Regions from separate parts of the Enterobacter sp. PL_is511 genome, predicted to be linked through region 3. Evidence: predicted binding sites of a transcription regulator. Region 3 holds the regulator's gene; each other region holds the start of a gene.
What was found. Region 3 encodes PhoB, which activates phosphate uptake and scavenging genes when phosphate is short. Its sites were predicted from a motif close to CTGTCATAAAACTGNCNNAT; they were not measured.

Region 1: the regulator PhoB is predicted to act here: its motif matches at 3,681-3,700, upstream of pstS (phosphate ABC transporter substrate-binding protein PstS).
Region 2: the regulator PhoB is predicted to act here: its motif matches at 2,216-2,235, upstream of kdgR (DNA-binding transcriptional regulator KdgR).

The regions. Positions count from the first base shown of each region.
Region 1 covers NZ_JBVPGP010000018.1:232,729-237,933, forward strand. Annotated here, with positions in the region: gene pstB (phosphate ABC transporter ATP-binding protein PstB) at 1-527, opposite strand, end outside; gene pstA (phosphate ABC transporter permease PstA) at 575-1,465, opposite strand; gene pstC (phosphate ABC transporter permease PstC) at 1,465-2,424, opposite strand; gene pstS (phosphate ABC transporter substrate-binding protein PstS) at 2,553-3,593, opposite strand; gene glmS (glutamine--fructose-6-phosphate transaminase (isomerizing)) at 3,915-5,205, opposite strand, start outside.
Region 2 covers NZ_JBVPGP010000017.1:180,243-185,447, reverse strand. Annotated here, with positions in the region: gene AC0TN7_RS04685 (MBL fold metallo-hydrolase) at 1-334, opposite strand, end outside; gene AC0TN7_RS04680 (YebO family protein) at 358-648, opposite strand; gene mgrB (PhoP/PhoQ regulatory lipoprotein MgrB) at 723-866, opposite strand; gene AC0TN7_RS04670 (YobH family protein) at 1,027-1,266, shown strand; gene kdgR (DNA-binding transcriptional regulator KdgR) at 1,333-2,124, opposite strand; gene AC0TN7_RS04660 (MFS transporter) at 2,304-3,677, shown strand; gene htpX (protease HtpX) at 3,728-4,609, opposite strand; gene prc (carboxy terminal-processing peptidase) at 4,803-5,205, opposite strand, start outside.
Region 3 covers NZ_JBVPGP010000024.1:87,746-92,950, reverse strand. Annotated here, with positions in the region: gene brnQ (branched-chain amino acid transporter carrier protein BrnQ) at 1-1,204, opposite strand, end outside; gene phoR (phosphate regulon sensor histidine kinase PhoR) at 1,614-2,909, opposite strand; gene phoB (phosphate response regulator transcription factor PhoB) at 2,931-3,620, opposite strand; gene sbcD (exonuclease subunit SbcD) at 3,808-5,013, shown strand; gene sbcC (exonuclease subunit SbcC) at 5,010-5,205, shown strand, end outside.

The sequences.
Region 1 (5,205 bases), on a different contig from region 3:
AGCAACACTTCAGGGCGAATCGCAATACCGCGCGCAATGCACAGACGCTGCTGCTGACCACCGGAGAGAGAGTAACCGCTCTGGTGCAACTTATCTTTGGTTTCGTTCCATAATGCGGCCTTGGTCAAAGCCCACTGCACGCGCTCGTCCATATCGGCACGGGAGAGCTTTTCAAACAGGCGAACGCCAAAGGCGATGTTGTCATAAATGGACATCGGGAACGGTGTGGGTTTCTGGAACACCATCCCCACTTTGGCGCGCAGCAGGGCAATATCCTGAGCCTGGGTCAGAATGTTTTCGCCGTCGAGGATGATTTCCCCTTCAGCACGCTGCTCCGGATAGAGCGAATACATTTTGTTAAAGGTACGCAGCAGCGTGGATTTCCCACAGCCGGACGGACCGATAAATGCCGTGACCTGGTTCTTGGCGATATCCAGGTTGATGTTCTTCAGGGCATGGAATTTGCCGTAGTAGAAGTTCAAATCACGAACCTGAATCTTACCCGGGGCAGTATCAACCATACTCATTGACTCATTTCCTCATTCGGCGCCGCGAGCTGCCGCGCCGTAAAAAATTAACCGTGTTTCTTCTTCGCGAAAATGACGCGCGCCAGAATGTTCAGCAACAGTACGCAAAGGGTAATGATCAGCACCCCGGCCCAGGCCAGCTGCTGCCATTCCGCGAAGGGGCTCATCGCAAATTTAAAGATCGTCACCGGCAGGTTGGCGATCGGCTGCATCATGTCCGTGCTCCAGAACTGATTGGAGAGGGACGTAAACAGCAGCGGCGCCGTTTCACCCGCGATACGCGCCACCGCCAGCAGGATACCGGTCATGATCCCAGAGACCGATGCCTTCAGCGTAATCGCCGAGATCATCTTCCATTTCGGCGTACCCAGCGCATAAGCCGCTTCACGCAGGCTGTCCGGCACCAGTTTCAGCATGTTCTCGGTGGTTCGAATCACAATCGGCACCTGCAGCAGCGCCAGTGCAATCACACCCGCCCAGCCAGAGAAGTGTTCCATCTGCGCCACCACCACGGTGTAAACAAACAGACCCACGACGATAGACGGTGCAGACAGCAGAATGTCGTTGATGAAGCGAATGACTTCCGCCAGCCAGGATTTACGACCGTATTCTGCCAGGTAGATGCCCGCCATGATGCCCAGCGGCGTGCCGAAGACCGTCGCCCAGAGGATCAGCAGTCCGCTGCCCGCCAGGGCATTCGCCAGGCCACCACCCGCCGTGTTCGGCGGCGGCGTCATTTCGGTGAACAGCGACAGTGACATTCCGTCAATTCCGCGAACAACCGTCGAGAAGAGGATCCAGACCAGCCAGAACAGGCCGAATGCCATCGTCGCCATAGAGAGCGTCAGGGCAATGCGGTTTTTCATGCGGCGTCTGGCCTGCATTTTACGGCGAGATTCCGCCAGTTCAGCGGTAGCTTGCATTTCGAGAGTAGCCATTAGCGTGCCCCCTCATTTTTAGCGAGACGCATAATCATCAGCTTGGAAATCGCCAGAACAATGAAGGTGATAACGAACAGAATCAGACCCAGCTCCATCAGCGCCGCCACGTGCAGCCCCGATTCCGCTTCCGCAAATTCATTCGCCAGCGCCGAGGTAATACTGTTACCCGGCATGTAGAGCGACGCGCTGTCGAGCTGGTAGGTGTTACCGATGATAAAGGTGACCGCCATGGTTTCACCCAGCGCACGACCTAAGCCCAGCATCACGCCCCCGATCACCCCATTTTTGGTGAACGGAAGGACGATGCGCCAGATCACTTCCCAGGTGGTGCAGCCGATACCGTAGGCCGACTCTTTCATCATCACCGGCGTTTGTTCGAAGACATCGCGCATGACCGCCGCAATGTACGGAATAATCATGATGGCGAGGATCACACCTGCCGCCAGAATGCCAATACCGAAAGCCGGGCCAGAGAACAGGGCCCCCACAAACGGAATGGCAGAAAGAACGTTACCGACCGGTTCCTGGAAGTATGTGGCGAACAGCGGTGCAAAGATGAACAGGCCCCACATGCCGTAGACGATACTTGGAATGGCCGCCAGCAGTTCGATGGCAATACCCAGCGGGCGCCGCAGCCAGCCCGGCGCCAGCTCCGTCAGGAACAGGGCAATACCAAAGCTCACCGGAACCGCAATCAGAAGGGCGATGAACGAGGTCATCAGCGTGCCGTAAATCGGCACCAGGGCGCCGTAGATATCGTTCGGCGCGTCCCACTCTTTGGTCCACAGGAAGGAGAAACCGAATTTCTGGATGCTCGGCCATGAGGAGAAAATCAGAGACACGATAATGCCGCCCAGCAGCAATAGCACAATCAGCGCAGCCAGTTTAACCAGCGCGCTGAAAATCATGTCACCTTTTTTACCCGGAGGGTTAAATGCAGGCTTGGTTGCAGCCATAAATTACTCTTCTGTTTGAGACGTTTTTACGAATATGCCCGGTGGCGCTAACGCTTACCGGGCCTACAGCTTAAACCGTAGGGCGGGTAAGCGCAGCGCCACCCGCCATCTTCGTTAAATATATCCTGTTAGTACAGCGCTTTACCGCTGCTGTCTTTCACGTTGGTTTTCCATGCAGCGCGAATCTGCTCAACCACGTTGTCCGGCAGGGTGGCGTAATCCAGAGCGTTAGCCTGTTTGCCGCCGTTTTTGTATGCCCAGTCGAAGAACTTCAGCACTTCGGTGCCCTGCTCAGGTTTCTTCTGCTCTTTGTGAACAAGGATGAAGGTGGTAGAGGTGATTGGCCATGCACCTTCGCCTTTCTGGTTAGTCAGATCCTGCGCGAACGATTTGCTCCAGTCAGCGCCTTTGGCGGCGTTAGCAAAGTTCTCTTCGGTTGGGCTAACCGGTTTGCCGTCGGCTGAAACCAGTTTGGTGTAGGACAGGTTGTTCTGCTTCGCATACGCATACTCTACGTAGCCGATGGAGCCAGGCAGACGCTGTACGAACGCAGCGATACCGTCGTTACCTTTACCGCCCAGACCGGTTGGCCAGTTAACGGTAGAGCCGGAGCCGACTTTAGATTTCCACTCTTCGTTCACTTTTGCCAGGTAGCTGGTGAACACGAAAGAGGTACCAGAACCATCCGCGCGGCGAACCACGGCGATGTTCTGAGAAGGCAGCTTCAGGCCTGGGTTGAGTTTAGCGATCGCTTCGTCATCCCATTTTTTGATTTTGCCCAGGTAGATGTCACCCAGGGTTTTGCCGTCCAGCACCAGCTCGCCCGACTTCACGCCCGGCAGGTTGATGGCCAGGACTACGCCACCGATCACGGTCGGGAACTGGAACAGGCCTTCCTGAGCCAGTTTGTCATCAGACAGCGGAGCGTCAGACGCGCCGAAATCAACCGTGTTCGCGGTAATTTGTTTAACGCCACCGGAGGAGCCGATACCCTGATAGTTAACCTTGTTACCGGTTTCTTTCTGGTAGGTATCCGCCCATTTGGCATACACCGGCGCAGGGAAGGTTGCACCAGCGCCAGTCAGGCTTGCTTCTGCAAATACAGAGAACGCGCTCAGAGATAAGGTCGCGGCGACAACAGTTGCGACAGTGGTACGCATAACTTTCATAATGTCTCCTGCAAGATTTTCGTAAATCGTTGTTTAGTGGCTACGATGAGCAAAATAGGACAAACAGGTGACAGATAAATGTACGAATTATGACAGTTTTATGACAATGAAAACTTCACTTAAAAAACAGTAAAATAAAGCTTATTTTTCAATGCGTTAGCCACATTTATGACAAGACGTTTTCAGAAATATTTTCTTTATGTGACACTGAAAAAAGTAGCTGAAGATGACAAATTGTCATTATTAAAAATGAGAAAGGATTGATGAAAAACAAACCAGGCAGGATAAAAAAGCTCCACCCGAAGGTGGAGCCTGAAGGGATTATTCTACGGTAACCGATTTCGCCAGGTTACGCGGCTGGTCGACGTCGGTGCCTTTGATCAGCGCAACGTGATAGGCCAGCAGCTGCAGCGGAACGGTGTAGAAGATGGGTGCAATCACCTCTTCCACATGCGGCATCTCGATGATGTGCATGTTGTCATTGCTGACAAAACCGGCATCTTTGTCGGCGAAGACGTACAGGACACCACCGCGGGCGCGGACTTCTTCGATGTTAGATTTCAGTTTTTCCAGCAGTTCGTTGTTTGGTGCCACAACGATGACCGGCATATCCGCGTCAATCAGCGCCAGCGGGCCGTGTTTCAGCTCGCCTGCCGCATAGGCTTCAGCGTGAATGTAGGAGATCTCTTTCAGCTTCAGCGCGCCTTCCAGCGCAATCGGATACTGATCGCCACGACCCAGGAACAGGGCGTGATGTTTATCAGAGAAGTCTTCCGCCAGCGCTTCAATGCGTTTGTCCTGAGACAGCATCTGCTCAATGCGGCTCGGCAGCGCCTGCAGGCCGTGAACGATGTCGTGCTCAACGGAAGCATCTTCGCCTTTCAGACGCGCCAGCTTCGCCACCAGCATCAGCAGAACGGTCAGCTGCGTGGTAAACGCTTTGGTGGAGGCCACGCCGATTTCGGTGCCTGCTTTGGTCATCAGCGCCAGATCGGATTCACGCACCAGAGAAGAGCCAGGAACGTTACAGATGGCCAGCGAGCCCAGGTAACCCAGCTCTTTAGAGAGACGCAGCGCGGCCAGCGTGTCCGCCGTTTCGCCAGACTGGGAAAGGGTGATCATCAGGCTGTTACGACGCACCGCAGATTTGCGATAGCGGAATTCAGACGCGATTTCCACATCGCACGGCACGCCCGCCAGGGATTCAAACCAGTAGCGAGAAACCATACCGGAGTTGTAGGAGGTGCCGCAGGCCACGATCTGAATGTGCTCAACCTTGCTGAGCAGTTCGTTCGCGTTTGCGCCCAGCTCGCTCAGATCCACTTCACCGTGGCTGATGCGCCCGGTCAGGGTGTTTTTGATGGCGTTTGGCTGCTCGTAAATCTCTTTCTGCATGTAGTGACGGTAAGCGCCTTTATCGCCCGCGTCGTACTGCAGATTCGATTCGATCTCCTGACGTTTCACCTGCTCGCCTTTGGTATCGAACACGGTCACGCTGCGGCGAGTCACTTCCGCGATATCACCCTCTTCGAGGAAGATAAAGCGACGGGTAACCGGCAGGAGCGCCAGCTGGTCAGAAGCGATGAAGTTTTCGCCCATGCCCAGACCGATA
Region 2 (5,205 bases), on a different contig from region 3:
TGCGCTGTGGTCCCAGGAAAGGGAGCGGAGAAGCACGTCGAGAAAACACCGGATCGGTAAGGATGATATTGCCGTCCAGCTGCAGCAACACGCTCGCGTGTCCGAGCCACCATACCCCATCTTCCTGAGATTGCGTAAGCTCAACCGGTTGCCACCACTGGCGGATAAAGTCTTCATAACCCAGCGCGGGCGGCTTCGGTAATCCGGCCTCTTTACGCGCTTTACGCCAGCGGTCAAGGTCGCCGGGTTGATGTCCAACAGGATCGGTATTACGAAAACCGTTCGGGGTGTGATGTTTCAGGGAGGGGTCATACCAGGGGTTTTTCCAGACCACAGCCACCTCCCAGGACAAAAAAATTAACGCTCAGCCACCAGGCGGATAAAGTCGTCTTCGTCTTTGTTATCTTCAGCGACTGCGTCTTTCGGCGCGTCTTTCTCTTCCGGTTCGTTAGCCTCACACAGACGGCGTAGCAGCGCATTCTGACGTTTTTGCTGATCGAGCAGCGCTTCCAGCAGTTCAATCTGCTCGTTAGTACGGGAACTGGCGCGATTCACAAAAAACCAAATGACCAGCCCGACAAGCAGAACAACCAAAGAAATCATCAGGGATGCTATATTCAGCAGCCCTGAATTCAGTAACTCACCCATTTCACCACCTCAATAAAAACGTCTATTTTACCACTGGCGCGAAGGAAGGAAATCACCTTGAGAAAAAATGCGTGTTACCACGGAATAAATTTATTGATTGCGCAAACGCCGCTAAAAAACTGTACATCCTGATCGCACATCACATTGATCGTCTGCGTCCATAACACCACGCACGCTATCAGCACGATAATCAGAATTACCCAGCGTATTTTTTTCACTCCACACTCCGTCTAATGACCTGATGTAACGAGGTTATCACGCTTATCTTAAACAAGGGCTAACTGTGCCGCCATCGCGCTTTTTTCAGAATCCTGCACTTGTTTCGTTTCGTAAACCGTTTACGCTAGCATTATGATAACAACGATAAAAGAGGTAATGATGCGCTTAATCATTCGAACAATTATTGCACTGGCCCTTGTCTGGATTGGCCTTCTTCTAACGGGTTATGGCGTGCTTGTGGGAAGCACCGAAAACGCTGCCGGGTTAGGCATTCAGTGTAAATACTTAACAGCACAAGGAATGAGCACTGCACAATATCTGCATACTGACAGCGGGATTGTTGGCTTAACCCACTGTCCGGTCCTGCGTAAGACTTCCGTCGTGATTGATAATGGCTAGTCAGCCGGGTAAATGACCGACAAAAAACGCCGCAACAGATGCGGCGTTTTTTTATGTGAACAGAGATTAGAACGGGTAGTCGTGATACCCCATCTGTTCAGAAATCTTACGTGCGGCAGTGTGGAGAATAGCCACATACTCATGCAGACGCTCTTCGGAGAAACGTAAGGTTGGGAAGGAGATACTTAAGCCCGCGATCACCACGCCAAAACGGTCAAATACCGGAACGCCGATGCAGCGCAGTCCCTCTTCCTGCTCCTCGTTATCTTCGCCATACCCCTGCTCGCGTACGCGATCGAGCACCGTTAGCAGCGCGTCCGTGCTGGTAATGGTTCGTGAGGTACTTTGCTTGTATTCCACGCCTTCGAGGATCTGCTTCACTTCCTCACGATCGCGCCACGCCAGCAGAACTTTACCAATGGCGGTACTGTAGAGCGGGTTGCGACGACCAATGCGCGAATACATGCGCAGATTGTACATGGAGTCGATTTTATGGATGTAAACAATGCTGTCTTCATCCAGCGCGCCGAGATGGATGGTCTCTTTAGTGAGGCGAGAGATTTCACGCATCTGAATATCGGCGCTGCGGATCAGGTCAACATTTTGTAGCGCGCGGGCACCCAGCTCAAACAGCTTCAGCGTCAGGGAGTATTTTTCAGATTCGCCTTCCTGGGCAACGTAACCCAGCGATTTCATGGTCTGCAAAAAGCGATATACGGTGCTTTTTGACATCATCACGCGCTGTGACAACTCTGTAATACCTATTTCACGCTCCTCTCCCAGAGCCTGTAAGATGCCAAACACCTTCAGCACGGAAGAAACAGAATCTGGCTGTTTATCCAAATCCGCAATAGCCATTTACCACCTCATAGCGAGTGTTTTATAAAAATCAGAACCGGTTTTTATTATAAGTTCCCGTCATGTCACCTGCAATCAATCCCCGTTTACTTCGTTACAAATCTGCGACATATCACGGCTGTAACAATGCTAAAATAGTTACCCTGAGAATAATTTCACGCTGAGCTTTTTTAACCCTAATGGAAAAGACCCTTTCCGATGGCCTGCCTTTACCCCAGCGGTATGGCGCGATAGCGACCATCATTATCGGTATATCAATGGCGGTCCTTGACGGCGCAATCGCAAACGTTGCCCTGCCAACCATCGCCAGCGACCTGCACGCCTCTCCCGCCAGTTCGATATGGATTGTTAACGCCTACCAGATTGCGATTGTGGTGTCACTGCTCTCGTTCTCTTTCCTCGGCGATATGTTCGGCTACCGCCGGGTATATCAGTGCGGCCTAGTGGTTTTCACTTTAACCTCCCTGCTCTGTGCCCTTTCAGATTCACTGCATACCCTGACGCTTGCGCGTATTGCGCAGGGTTTTGGCGGCGCGGCGCTCATGAGCGTAAACACGGCGCTGATCCGCTTAATTTATCCGCAGCGTCATCTGGGGCGCGGAATGGGGATAAACTCGTTTATTGTCGCCGTCTCTTCTGCCGCCGGGCCAACGATTGCGGCGGCGATCCTCTCCGTTGCGTCATGGCAATGGCTGTTCGCCATTAACGTGCCGCTGGGTATCGTCGCCATCTTTTTTGCCCTGCGCTTTCTTCCCGCTAACGGTCCCAAAAGCACCATGCCGCGCTTCGACGTGGCGAGTGCGGTGATGAATGCCCTGACCTTTGGCCTGTTGATTACGGCGCTGAGCGGCTTTGCGCAGGGACAGTCTCTGATGCTTACCGGCGCGGAGCTTATCGCCCTGCTGGCGATCGGCTTCTTCTTTGTTCGCCGCCAGCTCACTCTCCCTGTGCCTCTACTGCCTGTTGATCTGCTGCGTATTCCCCTCTTTTCCCTCTCCATTTGCACGTCTGTCTGCTCGTTCTGCGCCCAGATGCTGGCTCTGGTCTCCCTACCCTTCTTTCTGCAAAGCGTGGTTGGACGTTCAGAGGTGGAGACCGGTTTGCTGCTTACCCCCTGGCCGCTGGCGACCATGGTGATGGCACCGCTGGCAGGTTATTTAATTGAACGCGTCCATGCCGGTTTATTGGGTGCTTTGGGGCTGGCGGTGATGGCGACAGGCCTTTTCGCGCTGGCATTGCTACCGTCATCGCCAACCGATCTGGACATCATCTGGCGCATGATCCTGTGCGGCGCGGGGTTTGGTCTGTTCCAGTCCCCTAACAACCACACCATTATCACCTCCGCGCCGCGTCATCGCAGCGGAGGAGCCAGCGGTATGCTGGGGACCGCGCGCCTTCTGGGACAAAGCAGCGGTGCGGCACTGGTCGCCCTGATGTTTAACCTTGCCGGGCAAAACGGTAACCACATTGCGCTTCTCACCGCAGGAGCCCTTGCTTCCCTCGCGGCGGTCGTCAGCGGCCTGCGGGTGACACAGCCCAGGGTTCAGGCATAAAAAAAGCCGGGCAGAGTGTTCTCCTGCCCGGCTTATTAGGGTTCCTGGCGTTACTTCAGGTATTCCCCACTGCGCAGCGCTTCAATACGTTTATCCAGCGGCGGGTGAGACATAAACAGCTCGCTCAGCGATTTGGATTTACCGTTAATGCAGAAGGCCATCATGCTGTTCGCTTCCTGCGGCTCGTAGCTGGTTTTCAGACGCTGCAGCGCGGCAATCATCTTCTCACGACCAACCAGCTTCGCAGAGCCGGCATCCGCGTGGAATTCACGGTGACGAGAGAACCACATGGTGATGATGCTGGCCAGAATACCGAATACCAGTTCCAGAACCATCGACACGGCGAAGTAGATCAGCGGGTTGCCGTTGCTCTCTTCACCTTCGTCGCGGTTGCCGCCCATAAAGCCAGCCGCAATCTGCGCCAGGATACGGGAGATGAAGATCACGAAGGTGTTCACCACACCCTGAATCAGGGTCATGGTCACCATGTCACCGTTTGCGATATGGCTGATTTCGTGGGCGATAACCGCTTCAGCTTCGTCACGGCTCATGTTCTGCAGCAGACCGGTGCTGACGGCAACCAGTGACGCATCGCGACGGGCGCCCGTGGCAAACGCGTTGATGTCCGGGGCATGGTAAATCGCCACCTGCGGCATGGCGATGCCGGCCTGACGGGATTGCTGAGCCACCGTATTCATCAGCCATTGTTCCATATCGTTACGCGGCTGTTCAATAACCTCACCACCCACCGATTTCAGTGCCATCCACTTCGACATCAGCAGGGAGATGAACGAGCCACCAAAACCAAACAGCAGCGCCATAATCAACAGACCCTGAACGCTGCTCGACTGAATTCCTGTCAGGCTTAGCACGAGCCCGAAAACCACCATGACCGCCAGGTTGGTGAGCAGGAAGAGCGCGATTCGCATCATAATTTTCTTTTTACCTCAGTTTAACAAAACGCACTATGCGATTACCCACATCGTATGGGTATTACGGTTATTTTCAAGCATCCGGCGGGCGTAAGTCACCAGAAAGACACAACTTTACACAATTGAAAATCTGGCTGACGGAAGGATGAAGAACAAAAAGAAACAGGCACAATTTCTTGTGCCTGTTGGGAGATTATTTTGCCGGAGCGGGCTGTACGGCAGGTTTCTCTTTTTCCTGATTCGCCAGGTCGAGAGCGATATGTACCGTCTCATCCAGATACGGATCCGGCTCCTGGTAATCTTTTGGCAGATCGTCCAGTTTTTTGAGCAGTGGCTTGCCTTCACGCTTGAAGCGATCGTTGATACGCGCCAGGCGGGTTGCATCGTCTTCGTTGTTCTCTTTCTCACGCTGTGCGTAGTTCAGAGAAACGATATTCCGCTTATCTTTCAAGGCATTGAAGCGTGCGATGTCCTTCATGATGTACTGGAATTCCGGATCTTTCGCGATGCGGTCGTTATGCGCTTTCAGCAGTTCAGGGCCAAATTGCGTCATATCACCCGCTTTCACGTAGGTCGCGGCATTGATGCTGTCCCAC
Region 3 (5,205 bases):
GCTGTGTCCATGCCGGCAGTATGTGCGCGAAAGCTGATGCTTTAATCCCGTCAAGGATACCAAAAATCAGGCTGATAAACATGGCTGGCGCAATAATTCGTGAAGAGTTGTTCCACCACGGGCGAGTAAAGCTCAGCACCACCAGCACGATGCACGGCGGATAAATCGCCGTCAGCACCGGAATAGAGACCTGAATCAGGTGGCTCAGACCGAGGTTTGACACCGCCATAGAGAAGATGCCGAGGATAAACACCAGGGTGCGGTAAGAGAGCGGCAGATACTGTGCAAAGAACTCTGCGCAGGCGCAGGTCAGGCCAACCGCGGTGACCAGACAGGCCAGGAAGATGAGCGCCGCCAGCAGCATACTGCCCGCACCGCCGAAGGTGTGCTGAACGTAGGCGTGCAGGATAGCCGCACCGTTGGCGTTCTGATCGACCAGCATGGCGCTGTCGGAGCCCAGACGGAACAGCGCCAGATACAGCAGCGTCAGACCCACACCGGCCATCAGGCCAGCCCAGATGGTATAGCGGGTCAGCAGGCGCGCTTCGGTCACACCGCGGGAACGCGCGGCGTTAACGATAACGATACCAAACACCATGGCGCCCAGCGTATCCATCGTCAGGTAGCCGTTCACAAAGCCGTTAGAGAACGCGGCGTTTTTATAGGCGTCCATCGCATCGCTAATCGGGCCCGCTGGCCAGACGATGGCCGCTACCGCCAGAACAATCAGCGCCACAATTTTGAGCGGAGCCAGGAAGTTACCCACGGTATCCAGCAGTTTGCCCGGATAGAGGGAAACCAGAATCACGATCGCGAAGTAGATCAGGCTGTAGATAAACAGCGGCATCGCGCCGTCACCGGTCAGAGGAGCAATCCCTACTTCAAAGGAAACGGTGGCCGTACGCGGGGTCGCAAACAGCGGGCCCACGGCCAGATAGCAGACGGTTGCCAGCAGAACGCCCGCCACTTTACCAATCGGGGTGCTAAGGCTATCCACACCGCCACCGACTTTCGCCAGCGCGACGACGGTGAGAACCGGCAGACCCACGGCAGTAATCAGGAAACCAAACGCGGCGGTCCAGACGTGTTCACCCGCCTGTAAGCCAACCATTGGAGGGAAAATGATGTTGCCTGCGCCAACGAACAGCGCAAATGTCATAAAGCCCAGCGCGATGATGTCACGCGATTTTAAGTGATGGGTCATAAAACCTTACTGCCTGTGGATGTGGTGTTGAAAACATTGAGATTTTCGATATCCCTGACGGGACGATACAGCCGAAAATTTGCTCAATTTCAGCGGGAAATGCTCCCGTCCTGGCGTGGAGAAGAATAGTTTTTCGATTTACCACGCAAATACAGTCGGTCTGACAGTATCTGGGGCGCAATTTAAACGCTTATAACGTTTAAAGGCAAGGTGGGATCGCAAAACCAGAACAATATGCCAGCATGAAAATACACGTTAGAATAATACGCTGTTTATAAGAAAAACCCATGGCTAATCATGCGAACAAAAAACAGACAGCCGTATAAAATTCATCCGCGTTTCGCTTGACTGCAAAGCAAACGGGCCAGCGATGGCTGACCCGTGGAAAGGTAAAATGACACGCCTGCCGTCAGGCGATCTTTTTGGCAATTAATCGTTCCGGAATAACGAAACTGAAACGGGTTCCTTTACCCAGCGTACTCTGAATATCGAGACGGCTTTCATGGTGATTCACCGCGTGTTTCACAATTGCCAGCCCCAGGCCGCTTCCGCCCGTCTGCCGGGATCGCGCTTTATCCACACGGTAAAAGCGCTCGGTCAGCCGCGGAATATGCTCCGGCGCGATCCCCGGCCCATTGTCTTCCACGCTAAACTCCGCCCCCGTTGGGGCATGGTGCCAGCGCACCACGATATTTGTCCCCTCAGGCGTATGATTCACCGCGTTATACACCAGGTTGGAAATGGCGCTACGCAGTTCATCTTCGCTGCCCAGCACCTTCAGCGTACTGTCGACCTCAAAGGTCAGGTGATGCTTTTTGTGGCTTAACGTCTGCGCTTCACGCTCCACGACCCGCAGCATCATCGGGACATCAATGGTGTCATTTAGCGCCAGCGTTGGCGCCGCTTCAATCTTCGAGAGCGTCAGCAGCTGCTTCACCAGCCCTTCCATCCGGTGCGTTTGCTCGCGCATGGTGTGCAGCGCTTTTTCACGCGGCGCGCCTTCCAGCGTTTGCTCCTGCATCATCTCCAGGTAGCCCTGCAGCACGGTCAACGGGGTTCGCAGTTCGTGACTGACGTTGGCGAAGAAGTTGCGCCGCGCCCCTTCCAGCTGGTGCATTTGGGTAACATCGCGCGCCACCATCAGCCACTGCTTATCGCTGTAGGGCATCACGCGGATCTCCAGATGGCGACCATTATTGAGCTTCAGATTGTGCGGACGGGTAAAATCACGCTTTTTCAGGTACAGCGTAAACTCGGGATAGCGCAGAAGGTTGAGGATATTTTGACCGTTGTCATCCGGCCAGCGCAGGCCCAGCAGCTGTTGCGCCAGGCCGTTACACCAGAAGATCGTCCCTTCTTCGGTCGTCAGAATCACGGCATCCGGCAGCGACTCTGCACCGCTGCGGAAACGCTTAATCAGGCTTCCCAGCTCGCGGCGACGCTTTTTATTACGCATCTGCATCTGATGCAGACCGTACAGCAGCGGCTCCCAGCTGCCGCTTCCCGGCGGCGGCGTCATACTTCGGTCAACCCACAGCCACCAGGAGAGGCGCAGCAGGTTCCAGAAATGCCAGATCAGCAGCCCGGTGACCGACGCCAGCAGAAACCACGGCAGGTGTCCAAGAAAGGCCCCAAGAAGGAAGGCCGGAATACAGCATAAGATCAGTTCAAAGACGAGCCTTTTCCATGACAGACGTTCCAGCACGCGTCACACTCCTGTCATTGTTCAGAAACGGGTAGAAAAACGATAACCCGTGCCGCGGACCGTCTGCACCATGCGATCGTGGCCGCTCAGTTCCAGTGCTTTTCGCAGGCGGCGAATATGTACGTCAACCGTCCGGTCTTCGACATACACGTTAGTTCCCCAGACGTTATTCAGCAACTGCTCGCGGCTGTACACGCGTTCCGGGTGGGTCATAAAGAAGTGCAGGAGTTTAAATTCGGTAGGCCCCATGTCGAGGGGATTTTCACCGGTCATCACGCGGTGTGAGGTGGGATCAAGGCTCAGCCCCTGCATCTCAATCACCTCTTCCACCGCCATCGGCGAAATACGGCGCATCACGGCTTTAATGCGGGCGACCAGCTCTTTTGGGGAGAACGGTTTGGTAATGTAATCGTCCGCGCCGGTCTCAAGACCGCGCACGCGATCCTCTTCTTCTCCGCGCGCCGTGAGCATCACAACCGGGATGTCGCGGGTCAGCGCTTCACGCTTCAGGTGTTTGATAAACTGCAGTCCGGAGCCGCCAGGCAACATCCAGTCCAGCAGAATCAGATCGGGCCAGGGTTCATTCAGCTGGTTCACTGCGCTGTCATAATCTTCCGCTTCAACCGGCTGGAAACCGTTTTGCTCGAGCACGAAGCACACCATTTCACGAATTGGAGCTTCATCTTCTACGACCAGAATACGTCTCGCCATACTTTGCCCTGTCTTATCTTATTTAAGTTACAAGTTTGTAATTCGGCGCCATTATGCGTCAGATTTATGACAGATTTATGAAAAACAGTACCACGATAACGGGCAAACCGTTGTTTTATTACAGCGGTTATTTTCCCTTCTCTGAACGTTTATAATCCTGCTTTCTCTTTTTTGCCACGGATCAGCTATGCGCATACTTCACACCTCGGACTGGCATCTGGGTCAAAATTTTTACAGCAAAAGCCGTGCGGCTGAACATGAAGCGTTCCTGAACTGGCTGCTGGAAACGGCCCGGACGCACGAGGTGGACGCGATTATTGTGGCGGGTGACATCTTTGATACCGGCTCGCCCCCCAGCTATGCGCGTGAGCTGTATAACCGCTTCGTGGTGAATCTGCAGCAAACTGGCTGTCACCTGGTGATTGTCGCCGGCAACCATGATTCCGTCGCCACGCTCAATGAATCCCGCGATATCCTGGCATTTCTCAATACCACCGTGGTCGCCAGCGCCGGGCACGCCCCACAGATCCTGAATAAACGCGACGGGTCGCCGGGGGCTGTGCTGTGTCCGATACCGTTTTTACGTCCGCGGGACATCGTGCAAAGCCAGGCGGGGCTGTCGGGTACAGAAAAGCAGCAACATCTCTTACAGGCCATCACAGACTATTACCACCAGCAGCACGCCGAAGCCTGTGCCCTGCGGGGTGACCAGCCTATTCCGGTGATTGCGACCGGGCATCTCACCACCGTCGGGGCCAGTAAAAGTGACGCCGTGCGTGACATCTATATCGGCACGCTGGATGCTTTTCCGGCGCAAAACTTCCCGCCAGCCGACTACATTGCGCTCGGGCATATCCACCGCGCGCAGGTTATTGGCGGCAGCGAGCACATCCGCTACTGCGGCTCCCCTATTTCGCTCAGCTTTGACGAAACTGGCAAAGCCAAATCCGTGCATCTGGTGAGCTTCAGCGAGGGAAAACTCCGCGCCGTCGAGACGCTGGAAGTACCGGTCACCCAGCCGCTGGCGGTGCTGAAAGGCGATCTCGATGCCATCACCGCCCAGCTGGAGCAGTGGCGCGGTGTCGAACAAGATCCCCCCGTCTGGCTGGATATCGAAATCACCACCGATGACTACCTGCACGATATGCAGCGCAAAATTCAGGCGCTGACGGAGGATTTGCCCGTCGAAGTCTTACTGGTCCGCCGCAGCCGCGAGCAGCGCGAGAAAATTCTGTTAAGCGCTCAACGTGAAACGCTCAGTGAACTGCGGGTTGAAGAGGTGTTTGAACGCAGGCTCTCGCAGGAAGAGATTGACGACGCGAAGCGCGCAAGACTCAGCGAACTGTTCAGCCATACCCTGCATGCGCTCAATGATGAGGAAGAAAACGCATGAAAATTTTGAGCCTGCGCCTGAAAAATCTCAACTCACTCAAGGGCGAGTGGAAAATTGACTTTACCGCGGAGCCGTTTGCCAGCAACGGGCTGTTTGCCATCACCGGCGCGACCGGAGCAGGAAAAACTACCCTGCTCGACGCCATCTGTCTGGCGCTTTATCACGAAACGCCGCGACTGCAGAAGGTCTCTC